3 regions of the Streptomyces sp. NPDC018263 genome follow, and region 2 is predicted to be linked to each of the others. Evidence: riboswitches for the same ligand, from Rfam matches in the RefSeq annotation. Region 2 holds a riboswitch; each other region holds the start of a gene.
What was found. A riboswitch is a leader RNA that binds a small molecule or an ion and turns the genes downstream of it on or off. The one in region 2 is predicted to bind cobalamin.
Positions count from the first base shown of each region.

Region 1 (2,237 bases), on a different contig from region 2:
GCCACCCCGCATCTGACGGCCGATCCGCTGCTGGCGGCGGCCGGGACGGTGACCCGGCTCCCGGCCGTCGCCGCCCGGGAGACGGACCCGGCGGAGCGGCTGCTGGTCACCGCGTCCTCGCTGCGCGCCGGGGACGCCGGGCGCACCGGGAACGTCATAGCCACCCGCGCCGAGCTGCGGGTCACCGTCCGCGCCCTGTCGGAGGCGGCGCTGGTCCGCGGCACGGCGGCGGTGGAGCGGGTGGTGCGCGCGGAGGCCGCCTCGGCCGCGCCGGCACCCCGGGTGACCGTGCGCGAGCTGGCCCGCTCCGGCGTCACCCGCCCCGACCCTGGTGTCACGGCGGCCGTGCGCGCCGCCCACCAGGCCGCCTTCGGCGCCGCCCGCGTCACCGGCTGGCCCGCGTCGTCGGCGACGGAGGACTTCCCGCTGCTCACCGGCGCGGGCGGCCATCTGCACGGCCGGCCCGGCATCCGGGGCGCCTACTGGATGCTCGGCTCGGTCGGCCCCACCCAGTGGGCGGCGGCGCCCGGCACCGGGCCCGCCGAGAAGTTCCGCGGCCTCCCCCATAACCACTCCCCGCGCTATCTCCCGAGCGTCCGCCTCACCCTGGGCACCGGCACGGCCGCCCTGGTCACGGCCGCGCTGGCCCAACTGGACCCGGCGGGGAGGTGAGTCCGGCCCGCGTGGCCCGGATCACCATCCGGATGCCGGACGGCACCGGCGGCGCGCGGTCACGGCCCGTAGGCTGGTCCCCGTAGCTGGTTCGCCCCGTCCGCCAGGCGGGGTGTCGCAAGAGGGAACCCGGTGGGAATCCGGGACTGCCCCGCAGCGGTGAGCGGGAACGACCGCCGTCATACGCACTGGGTCCGACGTACGGAGCTGGGAAGCGACGGTCAGTAGGTGTCCTCCTGGGAGGACGCGCCCGCGAGTCCGAAGACCTGCCAACTGCCCGTGCGCGACCCGCTCGCGTACGGAGTTCCGGTGACCTCGAGGGCGGGTCGGCGTACGCAACCAGACGGACCACCGCGCCGCGGCGCGCGGGCCGGGCCCGGCTGGCCGTCACCCCTTCACGTGCTCGTCCCGTCGCCGGGACCTCAGGGATTCATCTCGTGAAGGAGATCTCCGTGACACCGAAGTCCGCAGCCGCGGCAGCACGGTCCACCGTGTACGGCTACCCGCGTCAGGGCCAGGACCGGGAGCTGAAGAAGGCGATCGAGGGCTACTGGAAGGGCCGCGTCACCGCCGACGCCCTCCGGGCCACCGCGGCGGACCTCCGCCGCACCACCTGGCAGGCGCTCACCGAGGCCGGTATCGACGAGGTCCCCACCGGCGACTTCTCGTACTACGACCATGTGCTGGACACCACCGTGATGGTCGGCGCGATCCCCGAGCGGCACCGGGCGGCCGTCGAGACCGACGCGCTGGACGGCTACTTCGCCATGGCGCGCGGTACGCAGGACATCGCGCCGCTGGAGATGACCAAGTGGTTCGACACCAACTACCACTATCTGGTGCCCGAGCTGGGCCCGGACACGGTGTTCTCCGCCGACTCCGCCCAGCAGGTCACGGAACTGAAGGAGGCCCTGGCTCTGGGCCTCACCGCCCGGCCGGTGCTGGTCGGCCCGGTCACCTACCTGCTGCTGGCCAAGCCCGCGCCCGGTGTCCCCGCCGACTTCGACCCGCTGACCCTGCTGGACCGGCTGCTCCCGGTGTACGCCGAGGTGCTGGCGGATCTGCGCGCGGCCGGGGCGGAGTGGGTCCAGCTCGACGAGCCCGCGCTGGTGCAGGACCGCACCCTGGCCGAGCTGAACGCGGCCGAGCGGGCCTACCGTGATCTGGGCGCGCTCCCCGATCGGCCGAAGTTGCTGGTCGCCTCCTACTTCGACCGTCTTGGCGAGGCCCTGCCGGTGCTGGCGAAGGCCCCGGTGGAGGGGCTGGCGCTGGACTTCACCGAGGCCGCGGCCGCCGACCTGGACGCGCTCGCCGCCGTCGGCGGGCTGCCCGGCAAGCGGCTGGTGGCCGGTGTGGTCAACGGCCGGAACATCTGGGTCAACGACCTGTCGAAGTCCCTCGCCACCCTGGGCACGCTGCTCGGGCTGGCCGACCGGGTCGACGTGGCCGCCTCCTGCTCCCTGCTGCACGTGCCGCTGGACACCGCCCCCGAGCGGGGCATCGAGCCGCAGATCCTGCGCTGGCTGGCCTTCGCCCGGCAGAAGACCGCCGAGATCGTCACTCTG
Region 1 is NZ_JBVHFA010000002.1:766,103-768,339, reverse strand. It holds gene ACZ3HQ_RS08365 (amidohydrolase) at 1-672, shown strand, start outside; cobalamin riboswitch at 743-960, shown strand; gene metE (5-methyltetrahydropteroyltriglutamate--homocysteine S-methyltransferase) at 1,125-2,237, shown strand, end outside.
Region 1: linked by a shared signal. The riboswitch ahead of metE (5-methyltetrahydropteroyltriglutamate--homocysteine S-methyltransferase) and the one ahead of ACZ3HQ_RS01970 (ribonucleoside-diphosphate reductase subunit alpha) in region 2 are both predicted to bind cobalamin.

Region 2 (2,237 bases):
CGGCATCGACGAGACCTCCCCCGCCGACTACACCGCCGACGCGGGCGACCCCGGCGTGGAGGTCGAACTCCCCCCGGCGACGGCGGGCACCAGCCACTAGCAGTCCCCGCCCTCCGGCCACGGGCCGCCGTCACGCGAAAAGCGACGGCGGCCCGTCGCGTTGTCGTCCACACTGCCGGGCATGGACCTCGTCATCAGACCCGCCTACCGGGCCGAGTACACCGCCCTGGGTGAGATCACCGCGCAGGCGTATCTCGGGGACGGCCTGCTGGACTTCGGCGAGAGCGACGCGTACCTGGGCGAGCTGCGGGACGTGGCCCGGCGGGCGGCGCGGGCGGAGGTGCTGGTCGCCGTGCGCGGAAGTGTCCTGCTGGGCGGGGTCACCTTCGTCCCCGCCGGCGGCCCCCTGGCCGACATCGCGGAACCCGGCGAGGCCGAGATCCGGATGCTCGCGGTCGCGCGGGCCGGCCGGGGGCAGGGAGCCGGGGAGGCCCTCGTACGGAGCTGTGCGGACCGGGCACGGACCCTGGCGGGCTGCCACAGCCTCGTCCTGTCCACCCAGCCCGCGATGCACGCCGCCCACCGCCTCTACGAACGCCTCGGTTTCCACCGCACCCCGGCCCGCGACTGGAACCCGCTGCCGGGCGTCCTGGACCTCGGCCTGCTCACCTACGAGTTGACCCTCTGAAGCCACCGCGACACACAACAGACACAACATCTGGGGGTGACGTGACAGGGCGGCACTAGATGTATGCTCGTGCTCGCTGTCGTCGCAGGGGAATCCGGTGCGAATCCGGAACTGTCCCGCAACGGTGTACTCGCGTGCTTCGTGCATGCCAGCGTCAGTCCGAGGACCTGCCGACAGCGCGCGCCCGGCCGTCCGGTCCGGGTGCCCGAAGACGTCCGGGCCTCGTGGAGTGGGCCGGTGGACGCGACGCCGTGTGCGCTCGTGCCCCCTCATACCCTCCGCCTGGCCCCCGTGCCCAGCGAGGGAGAGCCCCACGTGACCATCGCGCCTGCCGATCCGGCTTCAGCCACCCCGGCGACCGAGGCCCCTGTGGAGAACGACGGCCCCGGCGCCGCGCTGCTGCGGACCCTGACCGAGCTGACCGCCGACCTCCCCGACGCGGACCCCGGCCGGGTCGCGGCCGCCGCGCTGCGCGGCCGGTCGGCGCGCGCCGACGAGGCGGAGCTGCGCGAGCTGGCCACCGAGGCCGCCGCCGGTCTGATCTCGGAGGACCCCGCCTACTCCCGGCTGGCCGCCCGGCTCCTCACGCTCTCCATCCGCGCCGAGGCCGCCTCGCAGGGCGTGACCCGCTTCACCGAGTCGGTGACCGTGGGCCACCGCGAGGGCCTGGTCGCCGACCGCACCGCCGACTTCGTGACGCTGCACGCCGCCCGTCTCGACGCCCTGATCGACACCGGCGCCGACGACCGGTTCGGCTACTTCGGCCTGCGCACCCTGTACAGCCGCTACCTGCTGCGCCACCCCCTCACCCGCAAGGTGATCGAGACCCCCCAGCACTTCATGCTGCGCGTGGCGAGCGGCCTGGCGGAGAACGACAGCGCCCCCGCCGTGGACGAGGTCGCCGCCCTGTACGGCCTGATGAGCCGCCTGGACTACCTGCCGTCCTCCCCCACCCTGTTCAACTCCGGTACGCGGCACCCCCAGATGTCGTCCTGCTACCTGCTGGACTCCCCGCTGGACGAGCTGGACTCGATCTACGACCGCTACCACCAGGTCGCCCGCCTCTCCAAGCACGCCGGCGGCATCGGCCTGTCGTACTCCCGCATCCGCAGCCGGGGTTCGCTGATCCGGGGCACCAACGGCCACTCCAACGGCATCGTGCCGTTCCTGAAGACGCTGGACGCCTCGGTGGCCGCGGTGAACCAGGGCGGGCGGCGCAAGGGCGCGGCGGCGGTGTACCTGGAGACCTGGCACTCCGACATCGAGGAGTTCCTGGAGCTGCGCGACAACACCGGTGAGGACGCGCGCCGTACGCACAACCTGAACCTCGCGCACTGGATTCCGGACGAGTTCATGCGCCGGGTCAACGCCGACGAGCCCTGGTCGCTCTTCTCCCCGGCGGACGTGCCCGACCTGGTCGACCTGTGGGGCCCGGAGTTCGACGCGGCCTACCGCAAGGCCGAGGAGGCGGGCCTGGCGAAGAAGACCATGCCGGCCCGCGAGCTGTACGGCCGCATGATGCGCACCCTCGCGCAGACCGGCAACGGCT
Region 2 is NZ_JBVHFA010000001.1:432,960-435,196, forward strand. It holds gene mctP (monocarboxylate uptake permease MctP) at 1-100, shown strand, start outside; gene ACZ3HQ_RS01965 (GNAT family N-acetyltransferase) at 182-688, shown strand; cobalamin riboswitch at 752-877, shown strand; gene ACZ3HQ_RS01970 (ribonucleoside-diphosphate reductase subunit alpha) at 1,004-2,237, shown strand, end outside.

Region 3 (2,237 bases), on a different contig from region 2:
GGGCAAGGGCCTGACCGACCTGGAGCCCCGTCAGGGCTTCGCCGCGCAGACCAGCGCCGCGACCGCGATCCTGGCCTCCTCGCACCTCGGCTTCTCCCTCTCCACCACCCACGTCGTCTCCGGCTCGGTGATGGGCGCCGGCCTCGGCCGCAAGGGCGGAGTGGTCCGCTGGTCCACCGCCAGCCGGATGTTCGTCGCCTGGGCGCTGACCCTGCCGGCCGCCGCGCTGGTCGGCGCGGGCGCCGAGGCCGTGACCGGCCTGGGCGACTGGGGCACCGGACTGGTCGCGCTCTTCCTGATCGGCTCCAGCTTCGCCATCTGGAAGATCTCCCGCCGCGAGGTCATCGACCACACCAACGTCACCGCGGAGGAGTACGCGGAGCCGGCCGGTGTGGTGACCACCGCGATGGCCATGGTCACCCCGCCCCCCGTGGGCATCGTCGCGGACGACCTGACGGCCACCATCCCGGCCGCCGAGCCCCGTACGACCGAGCCCACCCCCGCCACCACCGCGCCGTCCGCCCGGGTCTGACCACCCGGCAACTGGAGGAACATCCCCATGAAGATCGACTGGGCGGCCCTCGGCTCCGTCTTCGGCGTCAGCCTCGTGGTCACGGTGGCCCTGGTGGGCCTGTTCACCCTCGGCGTCAGCGGCCTGGCCCGCCGCGAGCGCGCGGTGGCCACCGGCGGCTCGGCCCCGCTCGCGGTCACCGGCGCCTACGCCTGCTTCGCCGCCTGCGCGGCGGCGGTGGCGTACGGCTTCTACCTGATCGTCGCCTAGCGCCCGCACCCCGGAGGGCCCCCGCACGGCATGTGCCGTGCGGGGGCCCTCCGCTGTTCCCACCGGTGCCGGTGTGGGGCTCCACACACTCTTCTCCCGCAGGTCACAGGCAGGTTGACGGCCCTTCCGGGCACGTGGTGGACTTCGCGGGCCATGTACGGCGACAGCAGAGGAAGCCGGTGCGAATCCGGCGCGGTCCCGCCACTGTCACCGGGGAGAAGTCCCCGGGAGCCAGGAACTCTCGTCGCCGGTCTCGTCGAACCAGGGCGTGGACACCCTGAGTGAGGACTACCGTGATGCCCGGCCGTCGCCCCAGAACACGCACCAGGAACACCGGCACGCCCACGGCGAGCTAGCCGATGGGCGCCGATCGCTCGTACGCGTACGGTGCCGCCGCCGGCCTCCTCGGTGATCTCCTCCTGGGCGATCCCCGGCGCGGGCACCCCGTCGCCGCCTTCGGGCGGGCCGCCGGGCGCGTGGAGCGCGCGCTGTGGCACGACCACCGCGGCTGGGGCGCGCTGCACACCCTGGTGTGCGCCGGGGGCGCCACCGCGCTCGGCGTGGTGGCCGCACGCGCCGTACGTACTTCCTTCACCCGCTCCGCCGCGCTGACCGCCGCCGCCACCTGGGCCGTCGTCGGCGGTACCTCGCTCGCCCGCGAGGCGTCCGCCGTCGGCCGTGCCCTGGAGCGCGGCGACCTGGCGGCCGCGCGGGCCCGGCTGCCGCATCTGTGCGGGCGGGACCCCGAGGCGCTGGACGCCGACGCGATGGCGCGTGCCGTGGTGGAGTCCGTCGCGGAGAACACCTCCGACGCCGTGGTGGGCGCCCTGGTGTGGGGCGCGGTCGCCGGGGTGCCGGGGCTGCTGGGCTTCCGGGCGGTGAACACGCTGGACGCGATGGTCGGGCACAAGTCGCCCCGGCTGCTTCGCTTCGGCTGGGCCTCCGCCCGGCTGGACGACGTGGCCGGCTGGCCGGGCGCCCGCCTCACCGCCGTACTCGCCGTGCTCGCCGGGGACGACCCGCGCGGGGCGGTACGGGCCTGGCGGGCGGACGCGCACCGGCATCCGAGCCCCAACGCGGGCCCGGTGGAAGCCTCGTTCGCGGGCGCGCTCGGCGTCCGGCTGGGCGGCACCCTCTCCTACGGCGGCCGGGTCGAGCACCGGCCCGTGCTCAACGGCACCGGGCGGCCGGTCGAGGTCGCCGACATCGGACGGGCGGTACGGCTCTCGCGCCGGGTCGGTCTGCTCGCGCTCGGCGTCACCCTCGCCGGGCGCCTCATCAAAAGGGGGCGGGGCAGGTGAGCGGTGGTCTGCTGGTCGCGGGGACGACGTCCGACGCGGGCAAGAGCGTGGTGACGGCCGGGATCTGCCGGTGGCTGGTCCGGCAGGGCGTCAAGGTGGCGCCGTTCAAGGGGCAGAACATGTCCCTCAACTCCTTCGTGACCCGTGAGGGCGCG
Region 3 is NZ_JBVHFA010000011.1:53,760-55,996, forward strand. It holds gene ACZ3HQ_RS28350 (inorganic phosphate transporter) at 1-532, shown strand, start outside; gene ACZ3HQ_RS28355 (hypothetical protein) at 560-781, shown strand; cobalamin riboswitch at 903-1,041, shown strand; gene ACZ3HQ_RS28360 (cobalamin biosynthesis protein) at 1,141-2,082, shown strand; gene ACZ3HQ_RS28365 (cobyric acid synthase) at 2,079-2,237, shown strand, end outside.
Region 3: linked by a shared signal. The riboswitch ahead of ACZ3HQ_RS28360 (cobalamin biosynthesis protein) and the one ahead of ACZ3HQ_RS01970 (ribonucleoside-diphosphate reductase subunit alpha) in region 2 are both predicted to bind cobalamin.